DNA from 2 places in the Muricoprocola aceti genome. Region 2 is predicted to be linked to the other one. Evidence: predicted binding sites of a transcription regulator. Region 2 holds the regulator's gene; the other holds the start of a gene.
What was found. The regulator Rex, encoded in region 2, represses fermentation and respiration genes when NADH is low (regulators of the CRP and FNR family bind a similar motif). The targets are predictions, from matches to a motif close to ATTGTTAANTANTTAACAAT.

Region 1: asrA (anaerobic sulfite reductase subunit AsrA) is a predicted target of Rex. The motif match lies at 1,968-1,987, and genes of this name have one in related genera.

What each region holds. Positions count from the first base shown of each region.
Region 1 covers NZ_JAOQKE010000005.1:2,933-19,337, forward strand. Annotated here, with positions in the region: gene hcp (hydroxylamine reductase) at 1-1,104, shown strand, start outside; gene OCV47_RS06330 (Crp/Fnr family transcriptional regulator) at 1,243-1,923, shown strand; gene asrA (anaerobic sulfite reductase subunit AsrA) at 2,041-3,057, shown strand; gene asrB (anaerobic sulfite reductase subunit AsrB) at 3,050-3,844, shown strand; gene asrC (sulfite reductase subunit C) at 3,859-4,821, shown strand; gene OCV47_RS06350 (TIGR04076 family protein) at 4,949-5,209, shown strand; gene OCV47_RS16025 (PD-(D/E)XK nuclease domain-containing protein) at 5,240-5,416, shown strand; gene OCV47_RS06360 (hypothetical protein) at 5,750-5,878, shown strand; gene ltrA (group II intron reverse transcriptase/maturase) at 6,571-7,854, shown strand; gene OCV47_RS06370 (chloride channel protein) at 7,941-9,218, opposite strand; gene OCV47_RS06375 (sigma-54 interaction domain-containing protein) at 9,405-11,198, shown strand; gene dpaL (diaminopropionate ammonia-lyase) at 11,516-12,724, shown strand; gene OCV47_RS06385 (YgeY family selenium metabolism-linked hydrolase) at 12,759-13,943, shown strand; gene OCV47_RS06390 (sodium:solute symporter family protein) at 13,981-15,456, shown strand; gene OCV47_RS06395 (N-acyl-D-amino-acid deacylase family protein) at 15,541-16,405, shown strand, end outside.
Region 2 covers NZ_JAOQKE010000001.1:207,267-223,671, forward strand. Annotated here, with positions in the region: gene alr (alanine racemase) at 1-1,137, opposite strand, end outside; gene OCV47_RS01060 (NAD(P)H-hydrate dehydratase) at 1,149-1,991, opposite strand; gene OCV47_RS01065 (redox-sensing transcriptional repressor Rex) at 2,068-2,703, opposite strand; gene OCV47_RS01070 (aspartate kinase) at 2,769-4,088, opposite strand; gene OCV47_RS01075 (ABC-F family ATP-binding cassette domain-containing protein) at 4,222-6,144, shown strand; gene OCV47_RS01080 (NADP-dependent isocitrate dehydrogenase) at 6,226-7,434, opposite strand; gene OCV47_RS01085 (GntR family transcriptional regulator) at 7,456-8,100, opposite strand; gene OCV47_RS01090 (beta/alpha barrel domain-containing protein) at 8,113-9,504, opposite strand; gene adhE (bifunctional acetaldehyde-CoA/alcohol dehydrogenase) at 9,655-12,261, opposite strand; cobalamin riboswitch at 12,644-12,828, opposite strand; gene OCV47_RS01100 (hypothetical protein) at 12,916-13,722, opposite strand; gene OCV47_RS01105 (bifunctional 5,10-methylenetetrahydrofolate dehydrogenase/5,10-methenyltetrahydrofolate cyclohydrolase) at 13,827-14,678, opposite strand; gene OCV47_RS01110 (cyclodeaminase/cyclohydrolase family protein) at 14,702-15,331, opposite strand; gene OCV47_RS01115 (DUF3786 domain-containing protein) at 15,346-15,987, opposite strand; gene acsV (corrinoid activation/regeneration protein AcsV) at 16,115-16,405, opposite strand, start outside.

The sequences.
Region 1 (16,405 bases), on a different contig from region 2:
TTTGCGATTGGATATGAAGAGGAGGCAGAAAGACTCCTTCCGCTTGTACTAAAGGTCGGTGAGATCAACCTGAAATGTATGGCTCTTCTTGATAAAGCAAACACAGAAACTTACGGAAATCCTGTACCAGTTACCGTTTCGCTTACTGTGGAAAAAGGTCCATTTATCGTAGTGACAGGTCATGATCTGAAAGATCTCCAGCTTCTGTTAGAGCAGACAAAAGGGAAAGGCATCAATATTTACACCCATGGTGAGATGCTGCCAGCGCATGCTTATCCTGAATTAAAGAAGTATCCTCATTTAAAAGGCAATTTTGGAACAGCATGGCAGAACCAGCAGAAAGAGTTTGCTGATCTTCCTGCACCGATCCTTTTTACAACCAATTGTCTGATGCCTCCAAAAGCAAGTTATGCAGACAGAGTGTTTACAACAGAAGTGGTTGCATTCCCAGGTGCAGTGCATATTGGTGAAGAAAAAGATTTTACCCCTGTTATTGAAAAAGCATTAGAGCTTGGTGGCTTTGCTGAGAATAGGGTATTTACAGGAATTAATGGCGGAACAGAAGTATCTACAGGTTTCGGTCATGGATTCATCCTTGAAAATGCAGGAACTGTAGTGGAAGCAGTAAAAAATGGTGCGATCAAGCATTTCTTCCTGGTAGCTGGATGCGATGGAGCAAAACCGGGCAGAAATTATTACACAGAGTTTGTAAAACAGACACCGGATGACAGCATTGTGCTTACACTGGCATGTGGAAAGTATCGTTTCAATGATCTTGACCTTGGAACAATTGGCGGCTTACCAAGGCTTATGGATATGGGACAGTGCAATGATGCCTATGGTGCAATCCAGGTAGCAGTAGCTCTTGCGGATGCATTTGGATGTGGCGTGAATGATCTTCCACTTTCCTATGTACTTTCCTGGTATGAGCAGAAGGCTGTGTGCATCCTGCTGACACTACTTCATCTTGGAATCAAGAACATCCGCCTCGGCCCATCTCTTCCTGCATTTGTGTCACCTAATATTTTAAACTTTCTGGTAGAGAATTACGGCATTGCACCGATTACTACTCCAGAGGAAGACCTTGCAGCTTTGTTGAAGTAATTACGCGGTAAGGGCTATGAAAAATATCATTTAACTAAATGTGAGATTTGTAATATAATAAATTGTGAAAAAGCTGATCCCCAAAAACAGTAATAACAGAAAACGATAATAATTTTATCCGAGGAGAAAAGTGGTTTCATGACGATATATGATGCAATAGAGAGAATAGCTATCTTTGAAAAAGCTTCACCCAAAATGAAGAGTAAAATAATATCTTATGCTATATTAAAGAAATATTCGGAGCAGCAAATTCTGTTTCGTGAACGGGAACAGGTGAAATCTATATATCTGCTGGTTTCAGGTAATGTTATCTTATATCGCTATAATCACCAGGGAAACAGAAAAGTAGTTTTCGTGTGTGGAAAAGGTGAGATACTCAATGAAGTAATCCTTGAACAGGAGATTGCCTCCATCAGCTGTCAGACGCTTGTAGAGAGTATCGTATTGGTCATCCAGCGTAATCATTTTCTTGAATTACTCGAAGATGATACACTTGCAAGAGCAATTATCTGCTCGGAAGCAGAAAAAATCCGGAGATTATACCGTCAGCTGTCCAATACAACAAACAGAAGCAATCTGACCTCACAGGTCGCTGCAAAATTATGGAAGCTGGGAAGAGATTTTGGCGAAGTAGTCGATGATGGAATGAAAGTGAAATTCGAATTATCGATCACATTGTTGGCTGATATGGTAGGTGCTAAAAGAGAATCCACATCGAGAGTCATTAAATCACTGAAAGAGGAAGGGCTGTTGGAGATTCAAAAAGGATATTTTATTATCAAAGATATGAAGGACCTGCTGGATCATGCACATGAATAAAAATTTAGTAGGCGTGATTTGAATCACGGAGGAAAAGGACTTGTTTTGATAAATTAATATCAGAACAAGTTCTTTTTTGTTACGAAAAAATGGACTGCCTGAAAGGAGAAGGAAACTATGGGATATATCCTGGATACGAATGATATGAATCAGGTCTTAGAGACCTTGAAAAAAGAGTATCTGATCTATGCACCGAAAGTATTTTGTGGAGGCGGCAGATTGTCAGATACAGACTGCGTCCGCTATGCGGAAATAAACAGTGTGGAGGAAATCATATTTGACAGAAAGTCTGACTATTCTTTTAAAGAAGTGCTGTTACCTGTTTCGGAGACGCTGTTTTTCTTTACGGAAGAATCGGTAACAGAAGCTTCTGCAAGAAAAAAAGGAGCTGTGATCTTTGTGAGGAGCTGTGACGTTCATGCGCTTGAGAGACTTGATGAAATGTATCTGAAAAACGGCGCACCGGATTATTATTATCAGCGTTTAAGAGAGCGCACACTGATCGTATTGATGGGATGTAACAGCAGCGATCAGACCTGTTTTTGTGTTTCCATGGGAACTAACAAAACAGATGCATATGACCTTGCTGTTAACAAAATAGCAGGAAAATATGAGGTTGATGTGAAAAACAGAAATCTGGATTCCCTTTTTGCTGAACGGAAAACAGAAAGAGCAGATATTACGCCTATGTATGTGACTGAGAATCAGACAACGGTTCATATTCCGGCAAACCTTGACCAGAGAATTATAAAAAGTTCCATGTGGCAGGAGTACAACAGCAGATGCATCAATTGTGGTCGCTGCAATTTTGTCTGTCCAACCTGTACCTGTTTTACCATGCAGGATCTGTATCATGACGAGAATGGAAAAATGGGAGAACGCCGCAGAGTATGGGCATCCTGTATGGTGGATGGATATACAGATGTAGCAGGCGGTGGCAGTTATCGTAAAACAAATGGGGAACGTATGAGATTCAAAGTACTCCATAAGATCTATGATTATACAAAGAGAACCGGACATCATATGTGTGTAGGCTGCGGCAGATGTGACGCAATCTGTCCGGAATATATATCTTATTCCCATTGTCTGAACAAACTGGAAGCAGGAATGCAGGAGGTAATTGACCATGAATAGAAATGATTATGTTCCATTTCAATCTGAGATTCTGGAGATCGTGAAACATACGGAGATAGAATACACATTCCGAATGTCGTATTACGGAGAAGTAAAACCAGGACAGTTTTTTGAAGTATCCATTCCAAAATTTGGAGAGGCTCCGATCTCTGTCAGTGGGATCGGTGATGGTTATGTAGATCTTACGATCCGAAAAGTTGGAAAAGTTACAAACGAAGTATTTGAAAAATATAAAGGAGAATATTTCTATCTTCGCGGACCATATGGAAATGGTTTTGAAGTAAATGATCATAAGGGAAATGAACTTGTGATCGTTGCCGGTGGAACCGGGGTATCGCCTGTCAGAGGTGTGATTTCTTACTTCGCTGATCATCCGGATGAATGCAGGAATTTTACCATCATCACCGGATTTAAATCAGAAAAGGATATTCTGTTCCGTGATGATTTCACCTATTGGCGAAAGAAGTTACATGTGATCCAGACACTTGATGCAGGAACAGAGACACCGGAACACAAGGTTGGTCTGGCTACGGCATTTATTCCTGGGCTTGAACTGTCAGATGTGAATACAGCGCATGCAATTGTCGTTGGACCACCGGCCATGATGCGTTTTTCTGTCAAAGCACTTCTTGAAAGAGGATTTAAGGAAGAACATATCTGGATCTCACAGGAGAGAAAGATGTGCTGCGGACTTGGTAAATGCGGACATTGCAGAATCGGGGACAAATATGTATGCCTTGACGGTCCGGTATTCAATTATACAGAAGGCAAAAATCTGATTGATTAACAGAGGTGGATACGATGGATATTAATACAAAAAAATTAAAGAAAAATGCATTTCGAGTTACAAAGGAGAGAGGCCTTGCTGCAGCCAGGGTCCGTGTTCCGGGCGGCAGAATGGATGCAAAGCTTCTTTGTGATATTCAGAACATAGCAGATACTTATGGAAATGGAACAGTCCATCTGACGATCCGTCAGGGATTTGAAATTCCTGGAATTCCATATGAGAAGATGGATGAAGTAAATAAACTGCTTCAGCCGATCATCGAAGGAACAAATGTAAATCAAAAAGAACCGGGTACCGGTTATGAATCTTCTGGAACGAGAAACATCATGGCATGCGTTGGAAACACGATCTGTCCATTTGCGAACTATGATACAACAGAATTTGCAAGAAAGATCGAAAAAGTGATATTCCCGAATGATCTTCATGTTAAGATAGCGCTCACCGGATGTTCAAACGACTGTTGTAAAGTCCGTATGCATGATTTTGGCATAATTGGAATGACTGTCCCTCAGTTTGATCCAAACCGCTGTGTAAGCTGCGGAGCCTGTGAAAAAACATGCAGGAAAAAATCGGTTGGAGCGATTGAAATGAAGAATTTCCATCCTGATAGAAACCACGAAAAATGTTTAGGATGCGGAGAGTGTGTGCTTGTATGTCCGAACTATGCATGGACGAGATCAGATAAAAAGTATTATAAATTAACACTGCTTGGAAGGACCGGAAAGAAAAATCCAAGATTGGGACAGGACTGGATCAAATGGATCGATGAAGAAAGTATCATTAAGATCATCTGCAATACCTATGATTATATCAAAGAATATATCGATCCAAATGCACCGGGAGGAAAAGAACATATCGGCTATATCGTTGACCGTACCGGATTTAAGGAATTTGAGAAATGGGCGTTAAAGGATGTACAGCTTCCGGAAATCGCGGAAGTGACAAGTCCTATGTACTGGGATGGAATCAAATACTAAAGTGCTTGGATATGAGATGATCATCTGGATTATCCGATGAATTTGTGGATAGAATCTGCTATTTAATTACCATCATCATACATATGATAATGCTGACAGACTTGGATTTAAGCGAGGTGACAAGGTAATGAATAAACCAAAGATTAGAATAACCTTAGTAGAAAAAAAGGGAACTATGGGATGCCACAGAGGGCATAAAGTTGGCGACAGCTATGATTTTGATACTGAAAGAGGAAATCTATGTCCCATGGCAATGCATGTAGCGTTTCCTTATATAGATATTTTGAGATATGGAGGAAAACTTCCTAGCCAGCCAGATGGTGTTATAAAGTTTTCGTGCCCTGATGTAGACGTACTAAATATTTTTAAGATAGAAATAGAAGAATAGTAAGGATCCCTTCTTGATCAGAGAATATGGGTGCACGAAGAGAATATAGAAGGATTGTCCTCTCGATATTATATAAGATCAAATAAAGAGTCAGGAAATGGACGAATTGATCTGACATTGAAACCGAAGATTTCATCCATGCCGGGCATAATTATGGAATTTAAGACGATAAAGGATGCTTTGGGTTTTACTTTTGTAAGACACTAAACACGAGTAACAAATTTCAGTTTAATCGCTTAATGGCTAGTCGGAAGATTTGTCATTGGGCGATTTGCTTTATACGCTCATAAGAAGAATCAAAATATGCTTAAGGCTGCATTACCAGAAATGGTGGTGCAGCTTTTTTTATTTGCCAGAAAAAATGATAAAAATGCAAAAAAATATCACAAATGATAAGTGCACCCTGGAAGTCTACCAGGAGTTTGCAGGCAGAGGCAGTCTGAGACGACTGCAGATGACAGGAAAGCGCACGCCAGACCGCCGGACGAATGAAATTGATAACAATGTTTACAGGGAGAAATGCCCGGAAAGGAGCAGTTTATGACAGAACTGAAAATGAAAGAAATGCAGATAATCCACTGGTTTGGATGCCCGAATCTGAACTGTACAAGGGAGAGAATCCATCTGGCAGCCATGCTTGACTACTATCGAATAGTGTGTGAAAACTAGAGAAGCGCCGTATACGGAACCGTACGTACGGTGCTGTGAGAGGTCGGCTAATCAACTAAGGATTAGCCTCCTACTCGATTACGTCAAGGATGCATATACTGTAAGCGTTTACCATGTACTGGCAGTTTTATTTGTTATGAAATATATATTCTTATATAAATGGGCTGCAAAGGACCAAAAAAAGCGACATCCCGGTCAGGGGTGCCGCTTTTTTGGGTTTGCGCGCCATGGGCGCGCTCTAACGGGTGTAAGTCCCGAACACGCCTAGGCAACGAGGAAGTGTATAGCTGAACAGCAAGGGTGTTCATCGTGAGGTGGAATCTGAAGGAAGCTGTAAGCAAACTCTTGGTCCGACGGACAGAAATCACATATAAGGCTCGGAAATACGGATAAGTCTGCCCAAAGAGATGAAGTCCAAAAGTTGCTGGAAGTACGAGTAAATGTGGCGGATAGATGAGAGGAAAGAGCGCGCACCTTAAGCGTGGAGGTCTCACAGAGGTTCCATTAGCCTAGTAACAACGAACTGCGAGAAGTCAGCAGAGCCCATAGTAGCGAAGAAGTTCCTGTAATGGGAATGGAGTGAAGGGGCGAACAATCAATCAGTTGAAGTACGTTCCACTTCGTAGCCTGAGCAACATCTGTCGATGACGTCAAAGATGGCAAAGGCAAAAGGGGCAGAAAGGAAACAACGCATGGACACAAGTAGTCTTATGGAGCAGATTTTGAGCAAAGATAACCTCAATGCTGCATTTCTGCAAGTCGTCAGAAACAAAGGTGCAGCCGGTGTAGACGGAATGGAATACACCGAGCTGAAAGATTACCTTTCGGAAAACGGCGAAACAATCAAGGAACAATTGCGGACAAGGAAATACAAGCCGAAACCGGTCAGACGGGTGGAGATACCCAAATCAGACGGAGGTGTACGAAATCTTGGAGTACCCACGGTCACAGACAGATTTGTACAACAGGCAATTGCGCAGGTGCTTACTCCGATATTTGAGGAACAGTTTCATGAGCATAGCTACGGCTTCCGTCCCAATCGATGTGCACAGCAGGCGGTCATTAAAGCACTTGAAATGATGAATGATGGCCACAGTTGGATAGTAGACATCGACCTAGCTAAGTTCTTTGACACCGTAGACCATGACAAATTGATGACCATTTTCGGTCGGACAATCAAGGACGGAGACGTTATCTCTATCGTTAGAAAGTTCTTAGTCAGTGGAATCATGATAGGTGATGAGTATGAAGATTCTATTATCGGAACACCACAGGGAGGGAATATTTCCCCGCTGTTGGCAAACATCATGCTCAATGAACTGGATAAGGAGTTGGAAGCAAGGGGGCTGGATTTTGTTCGATATGCGGACGATTGTATTATTATGGTCGGAAGCAGACAGGCGGCTGAGCGTGTTATGAAGAGTGTCACTCGATTCATCGAGGATAGACTCGGATTAAAGGTGAACGCTACCAAGAGCAAGATTGATAAACCTAAGGGTATTAAGTATCTCGGCTTTGGATTCTATTACGACTCATTTGCTAAAGAATACAGAGCAAAACCACACGCAAAATCAATAGTGAAATTCAAGGCGAGAATGAAAGAACTTACTTGCCGAAGTTGGGGAGTAGACAACGCCTATAAAGTGAAGAAACTCAACGAACTGATTCGTGGATGGATTAATTACTTTAAGATAGGTAGCATGAAAGGATTATGTGCGAAGTTGGATTCGAATATTAGATTCCGCCTACGCATGTGCATCTGGAAACAATGGAAAACACCTCAGAATAGAGCTAAGAACTTGATTAAACTCGGTATCAGCAGAAAATTTGCATGGTCCACAGCTTATTATGGTGCGCATATCGCACATGTTTGCCAAGGCGGTGCTATGAATATGGCTGTTACCAAAGAAAGACTAACTCGTTTTGGATTAGTCTCTATGTTAGATTACTACGTCGAAAGGCGTGTTACTTGTTAAGTTGGTTGAACCGCCGTGTACCGAACGGTACGCACGGTGGTGTGAGAGGTCGGGGATTTAATTAAAATCCCCTCCTACTCGATCTATTATTCTTTGGTTCTTGTATTAATGAACTGCAGTTTTGTCTTGGAGTACAGAATTTTCTGGCTGTGATATAGTCCGAAGTATCCGGATTCCAGATATCCGATACCGATGGCCAGCAGGAAAAATGGCATGCAGTCGAAGCCAAACAGCTCAAAGCTGAGGAACAGGCTGCTGATTGGGCAGTTGGTCACACCGCAGAAGACAGAAACCATACCGCAGGCTGCAGCCAGGGATGGATCAAAACTGGTCAGCTGACCGAAGATGCATCCAAAGGTAGCACCCACAAACAGGGTAGGAACAATCTCACCACCCTTGAAACCACAGCCAAGGGTGATGGCGGTAAAGATCATCTTCAACAGAAAAGCAGTGGGAACCACTTCGCCGGAGATTGCCTTTGTAATGATATTCATGCCGGTACCCAGATAGTCAGTAGTGTGAAGGAGATTTACCAGCAGGATAATCAGCAGCGCACCGGAGACTACGCGGATCCATTCATTTGGTACATACTTCTGATACAGATGTTCTGTGCGGTGCAGGACAGCACAGAATAAAATACTGACGGCTGCACAGAGTAAAGCGAGAATAATTACCAGCGTGATATTCTTCGCATTCATAGGAATGCCAGTCGGAATAGCGAAGTGTTCTCCTTCCGCACCCACCAGAATAGCCATTTCCCGGGCAGTCAGTGCTGCGATAGAGCATGGAACCAGCGCAGCATATTGCATGATGCCGACACTGACGACTTCCATAGAAAAAACGGTAGCTGTCAGCGGGGTACCGAACAATGCAGAGAAAGCGGCACTCATACCGCACATAATCATAATCTTTTGATCGTACTCATCCATTTTGAGCCATTTTCCAAGGGTACCACCGATACTGCCTCCCAGCTGCAGGGCAGCTCCCTCTCTTCCGGCAGAACCACCAAAGGCGTGAGTCAGCACAGTGGAAATCATGATGAGTGGAGCCATACGTAGAGGAACATATTTCCCACCAGAGATACCTTCCAGTACTCTGTTCGTTCCAGATTTGGAAGGATCTAATCTGTACATGGCTACGATTGCGAGGCCGGAAACAGGCAGCAGATACAGCATCCATAGATGTGTGATACGAAATCCGGTTACGATGGTGATACAGCGGGCAAAGCCTCCTCCGATCAGTCCAAGCACCACACCGGCAGCTCCGGCCAGAACGATCCACCGCAGCAGAATGCCGATTCTGGCAAGACATTTCCAGATTCCTTCTTTTAAAAGACTGAATAGTTTATCTGTAGTGATATTCATAACAATTCTCTCCCATAGTTTTGTAGCGGGCCTGAAAAACAACAGAATCCACCTTTTCCAGTATAATGAAAAGAAAGTATTTCTGCAATAAGAAGAGAAGAAAAAATGCGTATGCCTTGCGGAAGATGTGTGGGTTTGATAAAATGTAGAAAGCCGATGGGTTAGATCATACGAAAGAGGGCTGACATGGAAAGTATTTTAGTAAAAATTCAGGATACAGTAGCAAAGTACGCGGATGTGTTATCGAAGATTTCCCGTGTTGATGTGGAAGTGGTGGATAATCGTCTGTATCGTGTGGCAGGGACAGGGATGTTCAGTGAACTGGTGAATCAGGATATGTCAGCAGAGGGATATGTATATCGACAGGTGCTGAAAACCGGGCGCCGTCAGATTATTTATTCTCCAGGGCGGGAACTGATCTGTCAGAATTGTCCTCATTGTAATGACTGCCAGGAAGAAATTGAGATCTCCATGCCAGTACGTATGGGGATGGAGATTATCGGGATCATTGGCCTGGTCGGCAGCAGCCGGGAACAGAAAGAACGAATCCTGGGGGATGAGCAGCTTTATCTGGAATTTTTGGAGCAGATTGCGGATTTTATTTCAACTAAAGCCAGGGAATATCGTGAGATGGATAACAAGAACCGGCTTCTGGATACACTGGATTGCACGATCGGATATATTGATCAGGGAATCGTCATTATCGGGGATGACCATGTGATCACCACGTCCAATGAAGCAGCGAAAAAGCAGCTGGAACTGGATATGCCGGAAGGAACCTATGTGGAGATCGAGGCAACCGGTGACCGCATGAATTACCAGAATGAATATAAAATGAAAGTTGGGGACAGGGAGTTCTCGATCATGGGACATCTTTATGACCTGCCACAAAAAAAAGGCAGATATGCCAAACTGCTTCTGTTTGAGAACAGTAAAGCCATTCAGAAAAAGTATTATGAAATGACCTCCACGGTTCATACACTGGACTGTAGCAATATTATCGGTGACAGTGAGGGAACACAGAAGATGAAGCGGGAGATCATGCAGGTGGCTCAGAGTAGTTCTACCGTACTGATTACCGGTGAGAGTGGTACGGGAAAAGAGATGGTGGCGACAGCGATCTGGAATGCCAGCAATCGTCATTCCGGAAGATTTGTAGCGATTAACTGTGCAGCGATTCCGGAGGCACTGCTGGAATCTGAACTGTTTGGTTATGTAAAGGGAGCCTTTACCGGAGCTGATCCTCATGGTCGAATCGGAAAGTTCGAGCTGGCCAATAAAGGTGTGATTTTCCTGGATGAGATCGGAGATATGCCGCTGTATCTGCAGGCGAAGCTGCTGCGGGTACTACAGGAGCGGAAGATCACCCGAATTGGTTCCAATCAGGTGATTCCCATTGATGTGCGGATTCTGGCAGCAACCAATCGAGATCTGAGGGAGATGATTCGGGAAAAGAAGTTCCGGGAGGATCTTTATTATCGATTGAATGTCATCCCATTAGAGATAGCACCGTTAAGAGAGCGTATGGAGGATATTCCACCGCTGGCAGAGCATTTTGCCACTCATTATGCAAAGCTTTTTCAGAAATATTTCTGGAAGATTACGGAACCGGTGTTGAATTGTCTGAGACAGTATCCATGGCCTGGCAATGTGCGAGAGCTGGAGAATGTGGTGGAATTCATGGTGAATATGATGGGAACGGATGGAGTCCTGGATGAAAAGACATTGCCGCGGGAAGTAAGAGAACGGGGAGGAAAAAGTGAGGAGAAAAACAGCTCATCAGATGGAGAAGAGGACGAAAGAACAGTACATTCTGAGACTGGGCGCGGGACAGAAGAAGTGTTGACCTTAAAAGAACTGGAACAGAGAGCCATTCGTCAGGCCATTGCCAGATATGGAGACACCACCCAGGGGAAAAAAGAAGCGGCCAGACAACTGGGCATCGGACTTGCCACCCTGTACCGAAAAATTGGGGAATAAAGCTAATGGGGACGGAGAGCCAGAAAACACCGTCCCCATTGGTTTCTCAGAATGAGAAAAAGGGAATGGAATTCTCATTCTGAGAATAAATAATTCCCAAAATGAGAAAAAACAGCGAATCGAAAAGAGAATATAAGAACCGAAAAAGATTCATACAAAAAACCAGGTGATGAAAAAGCCTTGTATTTCATGGATCTTTTTTATTTTTTTAAATTTTTACTCTTTTTTTAGAAACGGGAACGGAACTTGCTGTATAGATAGACAGAAAGCAAAAATACCAGATAAATAAATCTGGTACGAAAGAAAGGAAGGAACGCATGAAAGAATCATTTAAGATGGTGACACGGAAGCATGAAAAGAACAGCGGATGTGACCTGAAATTATTCAGCAAAGAGTCTGCTGATAAAATCCGTGAATTTCACAAAAGCTTTCCAGTATATGCACCGACACCACTGGCACATCTGGAAGAGACTGCAAAATGCCTTGGATTAAAAGATGTATATGTAAAGGATGAATCCTGGAGATTCGGATTAAATGCATTTAAGGTGCTGGGCGGAAGCTATGCAATCGGAAATTATCTGGCAGGCCGTCTGGGAAAAGATATTTCAGAAGTAAATTATGAAACCCTGATTTCTGATGAGACAAGAAAAGAACTGGGAGATATCACTTTTGTAACAGCTACCGATGGTAATCACGGAAGAGGTGTGGCATGGACAGCAAACCAGTTCAAACAAAAAGCAGTCGTATATATGCCAAAAGGAAGCGCTCTGGAACGTCTGAACAACATCAGGGCAGAGGGGGCAGAAGCAAGTATCACAGATCTCAACTATGACGAAGCTGTTCGTCTGGCTAACAGCCAGGCAGAGCAGAAGGGCTGGGTAATGGTACAGGATACTGCTTGGGAAGGATATGAAGATATTCCGACCTGGATCATGCAGGGATACGGAACCATGGGACTGGAAGCACAGGAACAGCTTCCTGAGAAACCGACTCATATCTTCCTTCAGGCGGGTGTTGGATCCATGGCCGGAGCAGTAACCGGATTATTCTCCGCAATCTATGGCGAAGACAGACCGGTGATTACCATTGTAGAACCGAACAAGGCAGACTGCCTGTATCGTACCGCAGAAGCAAATGACGGCGAACGTCATTTTGTGACCGGTGATATGAACACCATCATGGCAGGTCTTGCATGTGGCGAACCTTGCAGTATCGGATGGAAGATCCTTTCCGATTACGCAGATCACTTTATTTCCTGCCCGGACTATGTGGCAGCAAAGGGAATGCGTATTCTTGGTAATCCCGCAAAAGGAGATGACCGTGTGATCTCGGGAGAAAGTGGAGCAGCAGCATTCGGATGCGTGGCAGAGATCATGACCAATCCGGAACTGGCAGATCTGAAGAAAGAGCTTGGCCTTGATGAAAACTCCCGCGTACTGTTCTTCAGCACAGAAGGGGATACCGATCAGGAAAACTATAAAGCAATTGTATGGGATGGAAAATATCCAAGTACTCACGAAAACTAATCATATAAAAAAGGCACAGGAAAAGGAGGACATTATGTTAAACAAAGAAAGACAGGAAGAAGTAGTAGAATTATGTCAGCATCTGATCCAGAAGCAGAGCTATTCCGGACATGAAGACGGTGTGGCAGGTGTTCTGGAAGAACAGTTAAAGAAAAAAGGATTTGATTCTGTAACCGTAGACAAATACGGAAACGTCATCGGATGTATCAAAGGTAACCGTCCAGGTAAAAAGATCCTGTTTGATGGACATATCGATACTGTACCGGTAACAGATGAAACAGAATGGCAGTACCCGCCTTTCGCAGCTGAGATCCATGATGGAAAGATCTACGGAAGAGGAACCAGTGACATGAAAGGTGCCGTAGCAGGATTTGTAACTGCTGCAGCTGCATTTGCAGAAGACACGAAGAAAGATTTCGCAGGAGAAATCTATGTAGCAGGTGTGGTTCATGAAGAATGCTTTGAAGGTGTGGCAGCCCGCGAAATCAGCAGCTTTGTAAAACCGGATTATGTAGTCATTGGTGAAGCTTCTCAGCTGAACATCAAGATCGGACAGAGAGGACGCGGCGAAATCGTTCTGGAAACATTCGGAAAACCTTGCCATTCTGCAAACCCGGAAAAAGGTATCAACGCAGTATATAAGATGGCAAAAGTGATCGAAGCAATCCGTACTCTGGAGCCGACACATCACCCGGTACTGGGCGATGGTATTCTGGAGCTGACCGATATCAAGTCTGCGCCATACCCAGGAGCATCTGTAGTACCAGAATACTGCCGTGCTACGTATGACAGACGTCTGCTGGTTGGCGAAACAAAAGAAAGTGTTCTGGCACCGATTCAGGCACTGTTGGACAAGCTGATGGCTGAAGATCCTCAGTTAAAAGCAAAAGTTTCCTACGCAGTTGGAAAAGAACAGTGCTACACAGGAAATGAGATCACAGGCGAGAGATTCTTCCCAGGATGGCTGTATGATGAAAAAGATGCATTCGTACAGGATGTAAAGAAGGAACTGGAAGGAATGGGATACACACCGGAAATCACACAGTACAACTTCTGTACAAACGGAAGCCATTACGCAGGGGAAGCCGGAATCAAGACCTTTGGCCTTGGACCATCCAAAGAAAATCTGGCACATACGGTAAACGAATATATCGAAATCGACCAGCTGACCAAAGTAACAGACTGCTACTACGGAGTCATGAAAGCACTGTTAAAATAAGTATTGGGGATTTTGATCAGGAGAAGGGATTATAGACATGAGTGGAAAACAGACAACAGCGTTAATTATTATCTTTATTTACATGGCACTGACCATTGTATTAGGTCTGGTAGTGTCCAAAAGAAAAGCAGCAAAGCAGGCAAAACAGAGTAACGAAGATTTCCTGATGGCAGGAAAGTCCTTAGGACCTTTAGTACTGGCAGGAACATTGTTCGCAGCGAATACCGGTGGTGCTAGTACAACCGGTATTGCAACCAATGTTTACAGCTATGGTATTTCTGCATGCTGGTATGTGATTGCAGCCGGAATCGGATTTGTACTGGTATCTTTTATTGCACCATATTTCCGTAAAGCACAGGCAAGTACTGTACCACAGATTATCGGAAAACGTTACGGAAAAGCTTCCCACATTTTTACTGCATTTACTTCTATCGCAGCTCTGTTCATGGCAACAGGAGCACAGATTATTGCAACAGCGTCCATTATTAACGTAGTAACCGGACTGGATTTCCGTACCGCTGCAATCGTGATTACGATCGTAGTTATCATTTACACCATGGTAGGTGGATTCCAGTCAGTAGCAGCAGCAAACCTGATGCACGTAATTGTAATTACGGTTGGTATGGCAGTAGCTATGTTTGTTATGCTTGGCAACCAGCAGGTAGGCGGCTTTGCAGGACTGTTTGCAAAAGCAAAAACAGTGACAGATTCTACAGGAGCTTCTCTGGATCTGCTTAGTATGACAAAGATTGGTATACCTACTGTAATTGGTTACATCGCAATGTATTTTATGACTTTCCCTACCGGACAGGAAATTGTTCAGACATACTGTTCCGCAAAAGACGGAAAATCCGCAAAGTTTGGTTCCCTGATCGCAGGTGTGCTGTCTGCTGTATACGCAATTGTGCCTGCAATCATCGGTCTGATGGCTTATGTATGTATCGATGGATATGCAAGTGGCCCACAGAAAAACGCACTTGCAGATGCAACTATGAATTTTGCACCGGCAGTGGTAGCAGGTATCGTACTGGCAGCAGTGGTAGCAGCAACTATGAGTTCTGCATCCGGTAACATGATCGGTACAGCAACGATGTTCACAAATGACGTGTTCCGTCCATATATCAACGGTGGAAAACAAGATGATGCAAAAGAAATCTGGATATCCAGAATCGTTATGGTAATCGTTGGAGGCGTAGGTCTGATCGTAGCATTAACAGCATCCAATATCATCAGCGTTATGATGGGTGCATTTGCACTGAGAAGTGCAGGTCCGTTCGCTGCATTTATCTGTGGTCTGTTCTACAAGAACGTAACACAGAGAGCAGGATTTATCTCTATCGTATCCGGAACAATTGTAGCAGCTATCTGGATTTATGTTTTACATACACCATGGGGATTAAGCGCAATGGTTCCTGGTGGTATCGTAGCACTGATCGTAATCTTTGTAGTATCAGCAATTGAAAGAAGTATGGGCGTTGCACCAGCTCCGGAAATTGAACTGGAAGAAGATTAAACAGTACCTGACTGTCTGCGGATCAGAAATAGGATCTGCAGACAGCTGAATAGAAGGTTTGTCAGAAAGGAATGGGTGAAACAAATGAAAAAATTAATCAAAGGTGGCAGAGTAGTAGACGGAACAAAAAAACCAGCTTATGCAGCCGATGTATTGGTGGAAAATGACAAGATCGTAAAAATAGGTAATATTGACACAACAGAAGATATGGAAGTGATTGATGCAACAGGGCTGGTAGTAGCTCCTGGATTCATCGATACACACAGCCACAGTGATCTTCAGATTCTGGTAGATCCGGAAGTAAGACCTAAGATCATGCAGGGTATTACAACAGAAGTATTGGGACAGGACGGTATCTCTATGGCACCACTCCCACCACAGTATATCAGTCCATGGAGAAAGAATCTGGCCGGACTGGATGGAGACAGCGATGAGATCGACTGGAACTATCAGACGACAGAAGGATATCTGAAGATGCTGGAGCATGTAAAACCAGGATTAAACGAATGCTATCTGGTTCCGCACGGAAATATTCGTATGGAGGCAATGGGACTGGAAAACCGTCTTCCAAATGAAGAAGAACTGGAAAAGATGCGCCAGATTACCAGACGTGAAATGGAAGCAGGAGCAATCGGTTTATCTACCGGTCTGATCTACATGCCTTGTGCATATTCTGAGTCTAAAGAAATTATTGAAATGTGTAAAGTGGTAGCAGAATATGACGGAAGATTTGTAATCCATCAGAGAAGTGAAGCAGATACTATTCTGGACTCCATGGAAGAAGTTATTAAAATCGGAAGAGAATCTGGTGTAAAGATTCATTATTCACATTTCAAGGTATGTGGTAAGAAAAACTGGGATAAGATTGATGATGTGGTACGTCTTCTGGAAACAGCAGAAAAAGAAGGTATTGATGTATCATTCGACCAGTATCCATACGTGGCAGGAA
Region 2 (16,405 bases):
CATCCCGTGGCGATAATAAACACGGGGAACCCGTCTGCTGATATCACAGACAAATTCATACGGAAATCTCTGACACAGCTCCGATAATTCCTCCACACGCAGTTCCTCTTCCCGGTCTTTTCCCATCAGGGTCACTTCTGTTCCCCTCTGAACATCCGGGATATCCGTGACATCTACCATAAACTGATCCATACATACACGTCCCAGTATCGGAGCCCTGCGTCCGTGAATCAGGACACAGCCCCGGTTCGAAAGCATACGTGGATATCCATCTGCATATCCGACCGGGATTGTTGCTACCAACATTTTTTTCGGAGTGGTATAGATTCCGCCATAGCTGATCTCTACTCCTGCTTCCACTTCTTTTACAAAAGAAACACGGGCCTTCCATTCCATGACAGGATGAAGCGGTACTGTCGGCTTATCTACTTCATCCGATGGATAGATTCCATAAATCGTGATACCTGCCCTTACCACATCCAGATTTGCATATGGCATATCAATAATTCCCGCACTGTTGGAGCAGTGACAGATCGGAATCTGAATACCTGCTTCCTCAAGACGGTCTCGAAAAGTAAGATACCTGTGGAACTGCCGGTTGGCACAGGTTTTATCTTTTTCATCCGCCCGGGCAAAATGTGTGAACATCCCCTCGATTTGAAGATTCGGAAGTTTGCTGATCTGAAGCACTTCTTCTACACTTTCTTCATTGTCTTTCAGACCGATTCTGGTCATTCCGGTATCCAATGCCAGATGTATCAGTGCTGTCAGATTCTTTTTTGCAGCTGTATCCGAAAGACATTTTGCTGTCGCATAATCAAAAACCGGAAAGCGCACCTGATTTTCAATCAGATCTGCGTAATAGTCTTCAAAGACATAGCCCAGAATCAGGATCGGCTTGTGAATACCGGCTTCCCGGAGTTCCAGAGCTTCTTCCGCTGTAGCCACCGCATATCCCCAGATATAAGAATAAGATTCCAGCAGTCTGGCAACAGGAACTGCTCCATGTCCATATGCATCTGCTTTGATCACTGCAATCATACTGGTATCTTCCCGGATATTTTTCCTCATGGATTCAAAATTAAACACAACCGCATCCAGATCTACGGCTGCATAAGTTCTGCTATAACTGTTCATGATATTACCTTTCATTCTATGCCATATAAAATATGTTCCACAATATCACTTGCCATCATGGAATAGGTTCCCCGTTCTTTTTTTGCATCATCTCCCGCCAGTCCATGCACATAGACCCCCAGCCGGGCTGCTTCAAAAGGCACCATATGCTGAGCGAGGAATCCACCAATGATACCTGTCAGTACGTCACCGCTTCCCGCTGTCGCCATACCATGGTTACCCGTATCATTTATATATTCATCCGTTCCATCTGTAACAATGGTGTGACTTCCTTTGAGTACCATAATCACATGATGCATTTTGGCGTAGGCTTTTGCACAAGCATGCCTGTCTGCCTGAATGTCATTTACAGACATCTGACTTAACCGGCTCATTTCCGCCGGGTGAGGTGTCACAATCATGGAACCATTTCTCTCTTCATACCAGGCAGGGTGTTTTGCCAGAAGATTTAATGCATCCGCATCGACCACCTTGGAAAGCTGACTTCTCAAAACAGCCCGCGTGATCTCTTCTGCACAGTGGGACTGTCCCAGCCCCGGTCCGACTGCAATGGCTGTTTTTCCCTTCATGATTTCCTTCAGCTGGTCTGCCTCCCAGTGCTCCGGTGAATAGGTATACAGTACCGATTCCGGTATTCGTTCCTGTAAAATAATACGGTTGCACTCTTCCGTATAGATATAAACCAGACCGGTACCTGCACGATAAGCTGCTTTCGCTGCCAGATAGGCTGCACCACACATATTACAGCTGCCTGCGATCAGCAAAAGTTTCCCATAGTCTCCCTTGTTGGAGTCTTCCTGGCGATGAGGCAGCTCTTCTTTTAATTTTTCTCGCTGATATGATGTTATCTGCATAGTCTCTCCAAAAGAAATGCTGCCAAAAATATTTCCGAAACATGTTGCCCGGAATCTTCTGGCAGCGTTGCTTTTCTTATTTTCTGTTTTTTCTGTTGATATTATAGGATAACTGCATCAGACTTTCTGACAGATGGACATTCTCCACTACCACATCCGGTGGAAGATCCAGATCTGTATGAGCAAAATTCCAGATGGCTTTTACTCCTCCCTTTACCAATACCGGTGCAATTGCTTCCGCACCTGCCTTCGGAAGTGTCAGTGTTGCGATATCAATATCATGGGAAGAAAGAAACTCTGGTAACCGATCATCCATCATAATCTGAATCCCACGGATCGTCTTTCCCTCCAGCTCCGGGTTAGTATCAAAGATTCCAATAATTCGAAATCCACGTTTTTCAAACTTAACGTAATTCGCTAAGGCCTCACCCAGATGCCCTGCACCGATAATGATCATGTTATACGTCTTATCCAGTCCAAGAATCTTTCCAATCTCATTATACAGATACTTTACATTATATCCATATCCCTGCTGCCCGAATCCGCCAAAATTATTCAAATCCTGCCGGATCTGTGATGCAGTAACCTGCATTCTGTCACTTAATTCATTTGATGAAATACGTTCCACTTTATGTTCCAGTAATTCGCCCAGGTATCTGTAGTAGCGTGGAAGACGTTTTATTACGGCTTTTGAAATTTCCCGTTCCTGCACTGCTTCGTCACCCCCAAAATTGATTTTGTCTTTTTTAGTATACAATACTGTTAAATACTTGTCAATCAATGGGTAACAGTAATAAATGCATGATAGATCGCTTTTATAGCTTTTTCAAAGTCTTTTTCATTCACGCCAATAATAATATTCAATTCGCTGGAGCCCTGATCGATCATACGAATATTGATATCTTCTTTTGCCAGTGCAGTGAATAATTTACCGGCAGTTCCTTCTGTAGACTTCATACCACGTCCCACCACTGCAATCAACGCAATATTTGAGTGAATCTCAAGGAAATCAGGATCCACATTACGGTGAAGACCTGCGAGAATCTTCTGTTCTTTTTCCTCAAAATCAAACTGCTGTACAAATACACTCATGGTATCAATGCCGGATGGAATATGTTCAAAAGATAAACCATTTTCTTCAAATACGCTTAATACTCTTCTGCCAAATCCAATCTCCGTATTCATACGGTCTTTTTCCAGATTGACGGATGCAAAGCCCTTCTTACCTGCAATACCGGTAATCGTATACTTTGGCTTTTTACAGGTACTCTCCACAATCAGTGTTCCAGGTGCAGATGGATCATTGGTATTCTTAATGTTGATCGGGATACCTTCTCTTCTTACCGGGAAAATAGCCTCGTCATGCAGCACGGATGCACCCATATATGCAAGCTCACGCAGCTCTCGATAAGTAATAATCTCGATCGGTTCCGGATTCTCTACAATACGTGGATCTGTTACCAGAAATCCGGACACATCTGTCCAGTTCTCATACAGATCTGCCTTCACAGCACGGGCTACAATCGAACCGGTAATATCTGATCCGCCTCTGGAAAATGTCTTAATCGTACCATTCGGCATCGCACCGTAGAATCCAGGGATTACCGCATGTTCTGTCTTCTCCAGACGCATGCTTAAAATATTGTTGGTCTTCTCAGAATCAAATTCGCCATTCTCATCAAAGAAAATCACTTCTGCCGCATCGATAAAATCAAAGCCGAGATAATGCGCCATAATGATACCATTGAGATATTCTCCTCTTGATGCAGCATAATTCACGCCGGCTCCGTTCTGAAAATATTCAAAAATCTTCTCAAATTCTTCATCCAGTGAAAGATTCAGATGCAGACCATCGATAATTTCCTGATATCTTGCATGAATCTTATCCAGCTTTTCTTCAAAATTCTTTCCGTTTACTGCTGTATCATAACAATCGTATAACATATCAGTGACTTTGGTATCATCACTGAAGCGTTTTCCAGGAGCGGAAGGAATCACATATCTTCTGTGTGGATCCGCTGTAATAATACTCTTTACTTTGTTAAACTGTTCGGCGCTTGCAAGTGAACTTCCGCCAAATTTCACTACTTTCTTCATACGAACTCCTCCTGTGTATCTGTTTCAATGTAATATATTACTGCATTTTCTGCAAAAAAGCTAGAGTAAATTCAAGGAATATGATAAACTGTAGCAGGTAAATAAATGACAGAATAATGATAGGATGTGAATTATGATACTTTCATGTAACCATATAGACAAAGCCTTTGGCACAAAACAGATTTTAAAAGACGTTTCTTTCCATGTGGAGGAACGGGAAAAAACCGCAATCGTCGGCATCAACGGAGCCGGCAAATCCACTCTGCTGAAGATCATTATGAACCAGCTTCCTGCCGACAGTGGTGAGGTTACTCTTTCCAGAGGTGCTTCGATCGGATACCTTGCACAGCATGAGGCGGTATCCGGGGAACATACCATCTACGAAGAGCTTCTGGAAGTAAAAAAAGAGATTATCGAAATGGAAGAAAAGATTCGTTCCCTGGAACTGGATATGAAGCATCAGCAGGGCGAAGAACTGACTGCTACCCTGGATCTTTACCACCGTCTGAGTACCGAATTTGAAAACCGCAACGGATATGCCTACAAAAGCGAACTGATCGGTGTATTAAAGGGTCTTGGATTTGAAGAAAGTGAATTTGACAAATCTGTAGCAACCCTTTCCGGCGGGCAAAAGACCCGTGTAGCACTTGGTAAGCTGCTGCTCTCCAAACCGGATATTATTCTGCTGGATGAGCCAACCAACCATCTGGATATGAATTCCATTGCCTGGCTGGAGACATACCTTCTCAACTATCAGGGCGCCGTGATTATTGTAGCGCATGACCGGTATTTCCTGAATAAAGTAGTCACTAAGGTAGTGGAACTGGATAACGGACATGCTACCGTTTTTCTCGGAAACTATTCAGATTATGCAACGAAAAAAGCGATGCTGCGGAATGCACAACTGAAAGCATGGATGAATCAGCAGCAGGAAATCAAACACCAGGAACAGGTGATCGCCAGGCTAAAATCCTTTAACCGGGAAAAAAGTATCAAACGGGCAGAAAGCCGGGAAAAAATGCTGGACAAAATCGATCGTCTGGAAAAACCGACAGAATTAAATTCTGAGATTCATCTTCAGCTCCATCCAAGGGTGGAAAGCGGGGAAGACGTTCTGAAAGTAGAACATCTTTCAAAAGCCTTTGACAGCCAGCAGCTGTTCTCTGACTTGAATTTTTCTGTTAAACGTGGCGAAAAAGTTGCGATTATCGGGAATAACGGAACCGGAAAAACTACGATCCTGAAGATTATCAATTCCGTCATTAAGGCAGATGCCGGATCTTTTACCCTGGGAAGTAAGGTGCACATTGGCTATTACGATCAGGAACATCATGTACTTCATATGGAGAAGACCCTGTTTGAAGAAATTGCTGACGATTATCCAACTTTGACCAATACCGAGATCCGAAACACACTGGCCGCATTTCTCTTTACCGGAGATGATGTCTTTAAACAGATCAAAGACTTAAGCGGTGGTGAACGGGGGCGTGTTTCCCTGGCAAAACTGATGCTGTCAGAGGCCAACTTCCTGATTCTGGATGAGCCGACCAACCACCTGGATATTGTCTCCAAAGAGATTCTGGAACATGCACTGAATCAATACACAGGAACTGTACTATATGTCTCCCATGACCGTTATTTTATCAATCAGACCGCCAGCAGAATTCTGGATCTGACTGGGAATACATTGGTAAACTATATTGGTAACTATGACTACTATCTGGAGAAACGAGAGGAACTGACCAGGATCTATGCCCCGGAGACTTCTGTCTCCTCTGTTGAGCAAAGTACTGCTGCCGCTATTGCCTCCAGCGGAAAAGATGAATGGCAGAAACGAAAAGAAGAACAGGCACGTGAACGCAAACGCCAGAATGATCTGAAAAAAACAGAAGATCAGATTCAGAAGCTGGAAGCCAGAAATCAGGAAATTGATGACCAGATGTGTCTGGAATCTGTTTATACAGATGTGGCCAAATGTATGGAGCTGAATAAAGAGAAAACAGAAAATGCCAACAAACTGGAAACATTATATGAAGTCTGGGAATCCCTTATGTAAAAATCAATAACGCCAAAAAGAAACGCAGCGATGAGAAAGAGCATTCTTTTCCCGTCACTGCGTTTTTAATCTATTTTTCCATTAGTTATTTTGGGTCAGTGTCTCACGAATAGCCAGAATAAAATCTTTGCTGTTCAGCACAGTTGGATGTTCCAGGGTGGTAATCAAAGCAAGATCTTTGGTCATCTTTCCACTTTCAATCGTATCCAGGGTCGCTTTTTCCAGTCTATCTGCAAATGCCATTAGTTCCGGAATCTGATCCAGTTCTCCTCGTTTTCTTAAAGCACCGCTCCATGCAAAAATCGTTGCAACTGAATTGGTCGAGGTCTCCTCTCCCTTCAGATACTTATAATAATGTCTCTGTACCGTTCCATGCGCCGCCTCATATTCATAGTTTCCTTCCGGTGAAACTAATACAGATGTCATCATAGCCAGAGAGCCAAATGCAGAGGAAATCATATCACTCATCACATCTCCGTCATAGTTCTTGCATGCCCAGATATAACCGCCTTCAGATTTCATGACCCGTGCTACCGCATCATCTATCAGTGTATAGAAGTAAGTAATGCCGGCTGCCCTGAACTTCTCTTCATACTCTTTTTCGTAGATCTCCTGCATAATGTCTTTAAAAGTATGATCATATTTTTTTGAAATCGTATCTTTCGTTGCAAACCACAGATCCTGTCTGGTATCCAGAGCATAAGCAAAACAGCTTCTTGCATAGCTTTCAATGGATTTATTCAGATTATGCATACCCTGGATAACACCCGCTCCCTTGAATTCATGAATCGTCTCTTTCATAACGGTTCCATCTTCTCCGGTAAACATCAGCTCTGCTTTTCCCGGTCCAGGGACCTTCATCTCTACTGCTTTATAGACATCCCCATAAGCATGTCGTGCAATCGTGATTGGCTTTTTCCAGGTACGGACATTTGGCTCAATCCCTTTTACGATGATCGGTGTACGGAAAACCGTACCATCCAGAATTGCACGAATCGTTCCATTTGGGCTCTTCCACATTTCTTTCAAATGATATTCCTTCATGCGGGCAGCATTCGGTGTGATGGTGGCACACTTCACAGCTACTCCATATTTTCTGGTAGCCTCCGCGCTGTCTGTAGTCACCTGATCATTGGTCGCGTCTCTGTTTTCAAGTCCCAGATCATAATACTCTGTCTTCAGATCAATAAACGGAAGCAGAAGCTCCTCTTTGATCATGGACCAGAGAATTCTGGTCATCTCATCTCCATCCATTTCTACCAGAGGCGTTTTCATTGCTATTTTATCCATGTTCTATTCCTCCACTTTCTGTCAGGATTCATGTTCCAGCCTTATGTTCGCAATGGCGTTCAGGATATGTCTGGTCGCCAGCTCATCTGCTCTTTTGGCATCCCTATCCTTAATGGCCAGCAGGATCTCTTCATGTTCCTGTGTTGATTTTTTGGCCCGTTCCTGACGCTTCAGAGATCGAAGCCGGGCTTTCTGCACATACTGATGGTAATCTTTCAACTGATGCTCCAGCATTTTACTTCCACAGGATTCAAACAACACTTCATGAAACTGACTGTCCATCTTCAGTAAATGTTCCATATCCTTTTTTTCTTCATAAAATTTGGAAAGTAAAATAATCTCATCTAATTTATCCAGTTGCTCATGGGTAATGGAAGAAACTGCCATTTCCGCGCAGAGACCTTCCAGACGTGCACGGATACGAAAAATATCTTCCACATCTTTATAAGTGATGCCCTTTACGTAGGCTCCTCGATTCGGATAAATCTCCACCAGCCCTTCCTGTTCCAGCTGTCTGAGAGCCTCTCTGACAGGGGTCCGGCTGACCCCCAGTTTTTTAGCCAGGGCAATCTCCCGCAGTTCTGCTCCATTTTCAAATTCACCGGCAAGAATACTGTTTTTCAGTTGCTGAAACACTTTTCCGCCTAAAGAATAATGCTCTTCCATGTTCCTCTCCCGCTAAATAAGGTCATAATTTAATTTGGAACAGCAGTCAGCGATCACATCCGTCAGTTCATCATCGGTAATGACTGTCACACGTCCTTCGTCATATTCGTGATCTACCCATGTTTTTACCATCTTAACCAGTTCACATTCCTTATCCAGCTTCTTTTCTTCAGGCAGTTTATAATAGGTATTAATCCAGTGGGCAATACCCGCAAGACCAGAAGTGTTAGATACAGAAACCAGAACCGGTCTGTTCAGGAATTTTTCTGTATCAAAAATATTGTAGATTTCTTCATTTTTCAAAAGACCATCTGCGTGAATACCTGCACGGGTTACATTAAAGTTCTTTCCAACAAATGGTGTTCTGGACGGAACAGTATAACCGATCTCTTTTTCATAATATTCCTTTAATTCTGTAATAACAGTCGTATCCATACCATCCAGAGTTCCTCTCAGCTGTGCATATTCAAATACCATTGCTTCCAGAGGAGTATTGCCGGTACGTTCCCCTATACCGAACAGAGAACAGTTGACACCAGATGCACCATACAGCCACGCCGTCGTAGAATTGCTGACAGCTTTATAAAAATCATTGTGTCCATGCCATTCAATCATTTCACTGGGTACACCTGCATGCGTCATAATACCATAGATGATACCTTGTACGGAACGTGGAATCACAGCACCCGGATAATTTACTCCATATCCCATGGTATCACAGCAGCGAACTTTTACCGGAATCTTATATTCTTCCGACAGCTTCATCAGTTCCAGACAAAATGGAATAACATAACCGTAAATATCTGCTCTTGTAATATCCTCCAGATGGCATCTTGGACTGATTCCCATATCCAGACAGTCTCTTACAATGCTCAGATAATGGAACATAGCCTGAAAACGAGTCATCTTCATCTTATAAAAAATATGATAATCGGAACAGCTGACCAGAATACCGGTTTCTTTCAAGCCCATATCCTTTACAAGCTGAAAATCCTTTTTATTGGCACGAATCCAGCTGGTAACTTCCGGAAACTGATATCGTTTCTCCAGACATTTTTCAACAGCATCCCTGTCTTTTTTGCTGTACAGGAAAAATTCGCAGGCACGGATCTTACCATTTGGACCACCCAGCTTATGAAAATAATCATAGATCCTTACGATCTGTTCTGTCGTATAAGGCTCTCTGGACTGCTGTCCATCACGGAATGTGGTATCCGTAATCCAGATATCATCTGGCATGTGATGAGGTACAACTCGGTCATTAAATGCGATCTTTGGTACTTCATCGTAAGGAAAAAGGTTACGGAATACGTTCGGTGACTGTACGTCAACCAGTGGATACATATGTTCTTCCAATTCCAGTAAATTGGTCTTTTCATTCATTTTGACTTTTCTGTTTTCCATGATTGATTACTCCTCATTTTGTTTTTCCTAATTTTTGTATAATTGTATACAATTATACAAAAATTGTCAAGAACAAAACAAACGATTTCCAAAAATAAAAATCAGAGCTGCTTTCACAGCCCTGATTCAATTTGATCAGATTGGTTCTGATTATTTTCCATAATAGGATTTCAGATACAGTTCTTTGATTTCAGAAATCAGTGGATATCTTGGGTTGGCGCCGGTACACTGGTCATTAAAGGCCTGCTCGGACATCTCATCCAGAGTATCCAGGAACTTCTTTTCATCTATGTTATACTCTTTGATCGTTGGTTTGATCTCGATGGTACGCATCAGTTCATCCAGTTTTGCCAGAAGTTTTTCAAATACTTCCTGATCATTTTTACCGGTCAGTCCTACATATCTTCCGATTTCTGCATAACGCTGAAGGGCATGTGGATACTGATACTGTGGGAAAGTACCCATCTTTGTCGGCACCTCAGCACTGTTATAACGCATTACGTTTAACAATACCAGTGCATTTGCAATTCCGTGAGGAAGATGATGGAACGCTCCCAGCTTATGTGCCAGAGAATGATTCAGACCCAGGAATGCATTGGCGAAAGCCATACCTGCCATACAGGAAGCATTTGCCATATGGTCTCTCGCTTCTACATCATTACCGTCTTTATAAGCTCTCGGCAGATAATCAAATACCAGCTTGATGGCACGAAGCGCAAGACTGTCCGTATAATCAGATGCCATAATGGAAACATAGGCTTCAATAGCATGAGTCATAACATCAATACCGGATGCACAGGTCAGACCCTTTGGTGCACTCATCATGTTGTCAGTATCTACAATGGACATATTCGGCATTAATTCATAATCAGCCAGCGGCCATTTGATTCCAGTCTCACGGTCGGTAATGATCGCAAATGGTGTCACTTCAGATCCGGTACCGGATGAAGTAGGGATTGCGATAAAATAGGCTTTCTTTCCCATCTTAGGATAAGTGTAAACTCTCTTACGGATATCCATGAAATCCATGGACATTTCTGAGAAATCTGCATCTGGATTTTCATATAATACCCACATGATTTTTCCGGCATCCATAGCAGATCCGCCGCCCATTGCAATAATACAGTCTGGTTCAAAGGCTCTCATTGCTGCCGCCCCTGCTCTTGCACTTGCCAGAGATGGATCTGGTTCTACATCAGAGAAACAGGTATGTACAATACCCATCTGATCCAGTTTGTCTTCTATCTTCTTTGTAAAGCCATTCTTATACAGGAAAGAGTCAGTAACAATAAAACATCTCTTCTTACCCATGACATTTTTCAGTTCATCCAGTGCAACAGGCGTACAGCCCTTCTTAAAATATACCTTTTCCGGAGTGCGCATCCAAAGCATGTTTTCTCTCCTTTCTGCAACGGTCTTAATATTGATCAGATGTTTGACACCAACGTTCTCAGAAACAGAGTTGCCACCCCAGCTTCCACATCCCAGTGTCAGAGACGGAGCCAGTCTGAAGTTATACAGATCTCCGATACCACCCTGTGAGGAAGGAGTATTGATCAGAATACGACAGGTCTTCATCATAGTTGCATGCTTTGCCATTTTTTCTTTTTCATTAACATTAATGTAAAGAGATGATGTATGGCCATAGCCGCCGTCTGCTACCAGCTGAGCAGCTTTTTCCAGTGCCTCATCAAATGTCTTAGCCTTGTACATAGCCAGAACCGGTGACAGCTTCTCATGAGCAAATGGTTCACTGATATCTACGGAATCCACTTCACCGATCAGGATCTTTGTCTCTTCCGGTACTTCTACTCCTGCCATCTTTGCAATGGTAGCTGCTTTCTGACCAACGATCTTGGCATTTAAAGCACCATTAATCAAGATCGTGGATCTTACCTTATCCAGTTCCTCTTTTTTCAGGAAATAGCAGCCACGGTACTTGAATTCTTCTTTTACTGCCTTGTATACACTTTCCAGAACTGTAACAGACTGTTCCGATGCACAGATCATACCATTATCAAATGTCTTGGAATGAATAATAGAGTTTACTGCCATCTTCACATCTGCTGTGTCATCAATAATCACAGGCGTATTACCAGGACCTACGCCCAGTGCAGGCTTTCCGGATGAATAAGCTGCCTTTACCATACCCGGGCCGCCGGTAGCCAGTATACAGTCTGCTTCCTGCATCACTTTATTGGTCAGCTCCAACGATGGAACATCAATGCATTTGATAATACCTTCCGGTGCACCGGCTGCTACTGCTGCATCCAAAACAATCTTTGCAGCTGCTGCGGTACAGTTCTTAGCCCGCGGATGTGGACTGATAATGATACCATTTCGTGTCTTCAGACAGATCAGCGTCTTAAAAATAGCGGTAGACGTAGGATTCGTGGTAGGTATCACTGCCGCAATCACTCCAAGAGGTTCCGCAATTTTGGTAATACCATAGACAGGATCTTCTTCAATTACACCACAGGTCTTTGTGTTCTTATAGGCATTGTAAATATATTCTGCCGCATAGTGGTTCTTGATTACCTTGTCTTCCAGTACACCCATACCCGTCTCTTCTACAGCCATTCTGGATAATGGAATACGTGCCTTATTGGCTGCTGTGGCAGCTGCCTTAAAAATGGCGTCCACCTGTTCCTGTGTGTAGGTAGAAAAAATCTTCTGTGCTTCGCGAAGTTCCTTCATCGCAAGTTCCAGATCCTCGAGAGTTTCAATGGTGTTCTTTTTGATTGTTTTGTCAGCCATCAGTTTCCTCCTTTAAAATATTCATTGTTAATTATTTAACTATAATAGATTCTACCTTATCGTCAAAAGATTGTCAATGTGCACTTTTTACATATATCTGGGAATAAAATCAAAAGAAATAGACAAATTGATAAAAAATAATCAAGAGTAAAAAAATCCCCGGCAGCTGCGGATCTGCCGGGGATTCATGCCGTTCTCTTGTCATGCGGATTAACAAGAATCTCCGGTATGAAGGAGGTATTTGTGTAATCTCCTACTTGAGATTCATCCATCAAATCAAACATTCTAATTTACCATTAGAAAAAAATGTGCCTGCTCACCCATGCAGTCACGTCTCACAAACGACTTCGTCGCTTGGTTGGATGCTTGCGCTGTATCTGGAGCACATCTCATTTATTAAGCAGGTTTCCTGACTTACAGATCATCGTATGATTCCGCCTTCTCACATCTTAGGGTTATGCAATGGCTGTTGGACCTACTCCCTGATTACAGTGACCAGTTCGCTTGGGATTCTCACCCAAATTCCCTTTTCATGATTACTCATGCACTTAATAAAGTAATATTCAATTACACACTGATAGTATAGTGCAATACTGCCAGTTTGTCAATTGAGTTATACAACTTTTTTAACAATTTTTATTGAAACCGTCGTTTTTATCTTTTTCGGAACAGATCTTTTAAGATCTGTTCAGCACTCTTCTTTCGATAATGATCTGGATCTGTCATCACAGATTTGCCGGATATATCCCACCGCATCTGATGATAGTCTGTCAGATAAGAAATACCCCTGCTGCAGTCACCAAACTTTTTATACCAGACAGGATAGTATTTTTTCATATATTTCCTTGCCAGTTTTACTGCCTGGCTGTTGGTCTTTCCAGACGGAGTTGTGGTGCCGCATAAGGTCACACCAGGTGGACTGGAATGAAGGAATACCACGCTCCCATCTTTACAGGATCCAACTACTATGTAAACATGACCGGCTGGAGTGCTCATAATATCTCCTGCTTTATAATTTTTTACTTTTGATCGTTTTGTAAAAGTTCCCCACCCACGGCTGGCATAATTGCGTGCCATATTCTGTGCATACAGCACATAACCTTTCTTTCCGTCAGTTTCTTCCAGCACATTATAAATACACCATCCAATATACCCGGAACAATCCAGGCCTTTGGATGACTGAAACAGATATTTACGATAATTATAACCTTTTTTCTGCTTTTTGTAGAACTTTTTCCAGGATGCACTTACTCCAAGACGTCTGGCTTCTTTGCTGGCACCATTTCTGCTCCATCCACCGCCCCATACATACATGGTACTTCCTACCGGCTGAAGCCCGGTCTGCAGCAGTTCTTTTATGGTTGTCTGTCTGCCTGCAGCCAACACAGAAGAAGAACTTATCATCAAAATACAGAAAAAGCACAGACAACACCATGTTAATCTCTTTTTGCTTTGTTTCATCGCTTCTCCCTTATTTTTCTCTTTCCAATTGATCTTCCAAAAAGGATAAAAGACAGTCAGGGGAATCCTGGCTGTCTTTTTTTCCGTCACTTATTCATAAAGGCTTATGCTAAAGTTCTCATAGCAGCTTCCACTACATGTCCTACCAGTACAGAAGTGGTAACACTTCCTACTCCTCCAGGAACAGGTGTAATGGCATCTACGATTGGCTCTACTGCAGCATAATCAACATCGCCACATAATTTACCTTCTGCATTGACATTGATTCCTACGTCGATGACAGTCTGTCCTTCTCTGACATATTCAGCGCCAACTACACCGGCACGTCCGGCTGCTACAATAATGATATCTGCTTCACGTGCTACGGATGGCATATCTACTGTCTTTGTATGACAGATCGTGACAGTGGCATTCTTCTTTACCAGCATCATAGCTGCCGGTTTTCCAACTACAAGGCTTCGTCCAATCACAACTGCTTTCTTACCGGTGCAGTCGATCTGATAGTGATCCAGAATCTCCATACAAGCCTGTGGTGTACAAGGAGGGAAACCAATCTTCTTTCCAGTAAATACTCCAGACATAGACAGATCTGTCATGCAGTCTACATCTTTCTCTGGTGCAAGTGCATTTTCGATCACTGCCTGATCCAGATGCTTTGGTAATGGACGGAATAACAGTACGCCATGAATATGAGCATCTTTATTTACTTTATCGATCGTTGCAAGCAGTTCTTCCTGTGTCACATCTTCTGGAAGAAGAATCTTTTCACATGCAACTCCCAGTGTTTCACAACGTTTGGTTGCACCTTTTTCATAGGAGATATCGCTTGGATTTTCTCCCACACGAATGATACAAAGAGTAGGATTTACTCCCTTTTCCTGGCATGCTGCCACATTTGCTTTAATTCTTTCGTTTAATGCTGCGGTAACCTCTTTACCTAATAACTGTTTTGCCATAATAGCTCCTTTCACAACTCTTATTATTTTAAACGACCTAATACACTGTCAAAAATCTGATCTGCTTTTGCAGTATAGTCTTCCAGCATCTTGTCACATTTTGCATTCAGCTGAGCTGCCAGTTCTTTATCTGCCATGGACTTGGTATTAATATATACGTTCAGGCTGGCACCTTTTAATGCTGCTTTTGCAAAAGCCACACCAACTCCTGCATCACTGATTGCAAGAGTAGATCCTTTTGCTGCAAACTCAGCAATGATATCAATGGCCTCACAGCATTTCTCCATGATCTCCATTGGAACGGAGCAGGCATCTTTTAATACAATAGCCATTACGCGTGCCTTCTCTGCCTTTTCCTCTTCTGTCTCCCTTGGCATACCATATGCTTTAGAAAGCGGCTCGAATACTTCCGCATCTCTTTCGATCAGACGAAGAAAGTCTTTCTGAAGCTGATCACATTTGCCTTTCAGTTCCCACATTTCTTCTTCTACTTCAGCATATTTTTTCTTACCAACGGTTAAGCTTCCAACCATATTTCCAAGGGCTGTTCCGATAGCTCCAACCAGGGCAGAAGCGCCGCCGCCACCTGGAACTGGTGCCTTTGATGCTAATACTTCCACAAATTCATTACATGGTACTGTAGAAAATCCCATAATTCATCCTCCATTTACTGCATTTTTTTTAATGTGGTAATACTTATATCTCCAACTACTGCCAGATCGTAGGTTTCAAATGACAGCGGGAAATTATCAGAAAATAAAATCTGAGATGACGGTGGAAATTCGTCATCACCTGCCCAGAGAATAAATCTTACAAAATGGCCATTGATAAACTCAACCTCATAAGATACATCTCCATATGACAGCTTCTTTGCGCCCAGACGATCCATAATCTCTGCGAACTTATCCAGCTTAAATCCAAAGCCGTATGCAAGACGCATCAGACATCTGCCCTGGAACTGTTGAAAATACAAGTCACCGCTCGGAAGTTCACGGTATGTCAGGAACTTACCTGTTGAGTCAGACTGTACCCCGTTCAACAGATAACGGATAGCAAATATCTTCGCATCTACCGCATCTTCCATAATTGCAAACACACCTTCTGTCTTATCCAGACAGGTTACCTTGCACTCTGGCCAGCTGATCTCATATGTTCTCTGCAGCATTCTCATGGTAAAGCACTTACGTTCTGCATCATAAGGAATACCAGTGCGAACAGCTGCTGCCTTCGGATCCAGCGCCTGAAACTGCTCCAGATACTGACCGAAAGGTACCTCTTCTATACTGTTCTTTGCGTAATCTAAATTCATCTTTTATCCTCATTCATATTTCTTCACTCTTCTTGTCTATTCTATCACAAAACCGATAGATAAAGCAACAGGATGTCAGACATTTATCTGACATCCTGTGAAAAAAATTACAAACTATTCATACAAATCATACAATGCTTGGAAACAGCGCAGAATCGGTGTGTGGCAGGAAACATGCACCCACAAATTCATCCATATAAGCATTAATATTACTCAGTTCAATATAAGTCATATTCTGCGCAATCTCGTATACTTTCTGTTCAGATTCTGTAGAATACAGCATTGCATAAGCTCCCACCAGAGAAGAATTACCAATATATTCGTATAATTCCAGTGGTACATCCGGGAACATTCCGATACGAATCGCATTTTGCATATTAATGCCACTTCCTATACCACCTGCTACGTACACATGCTC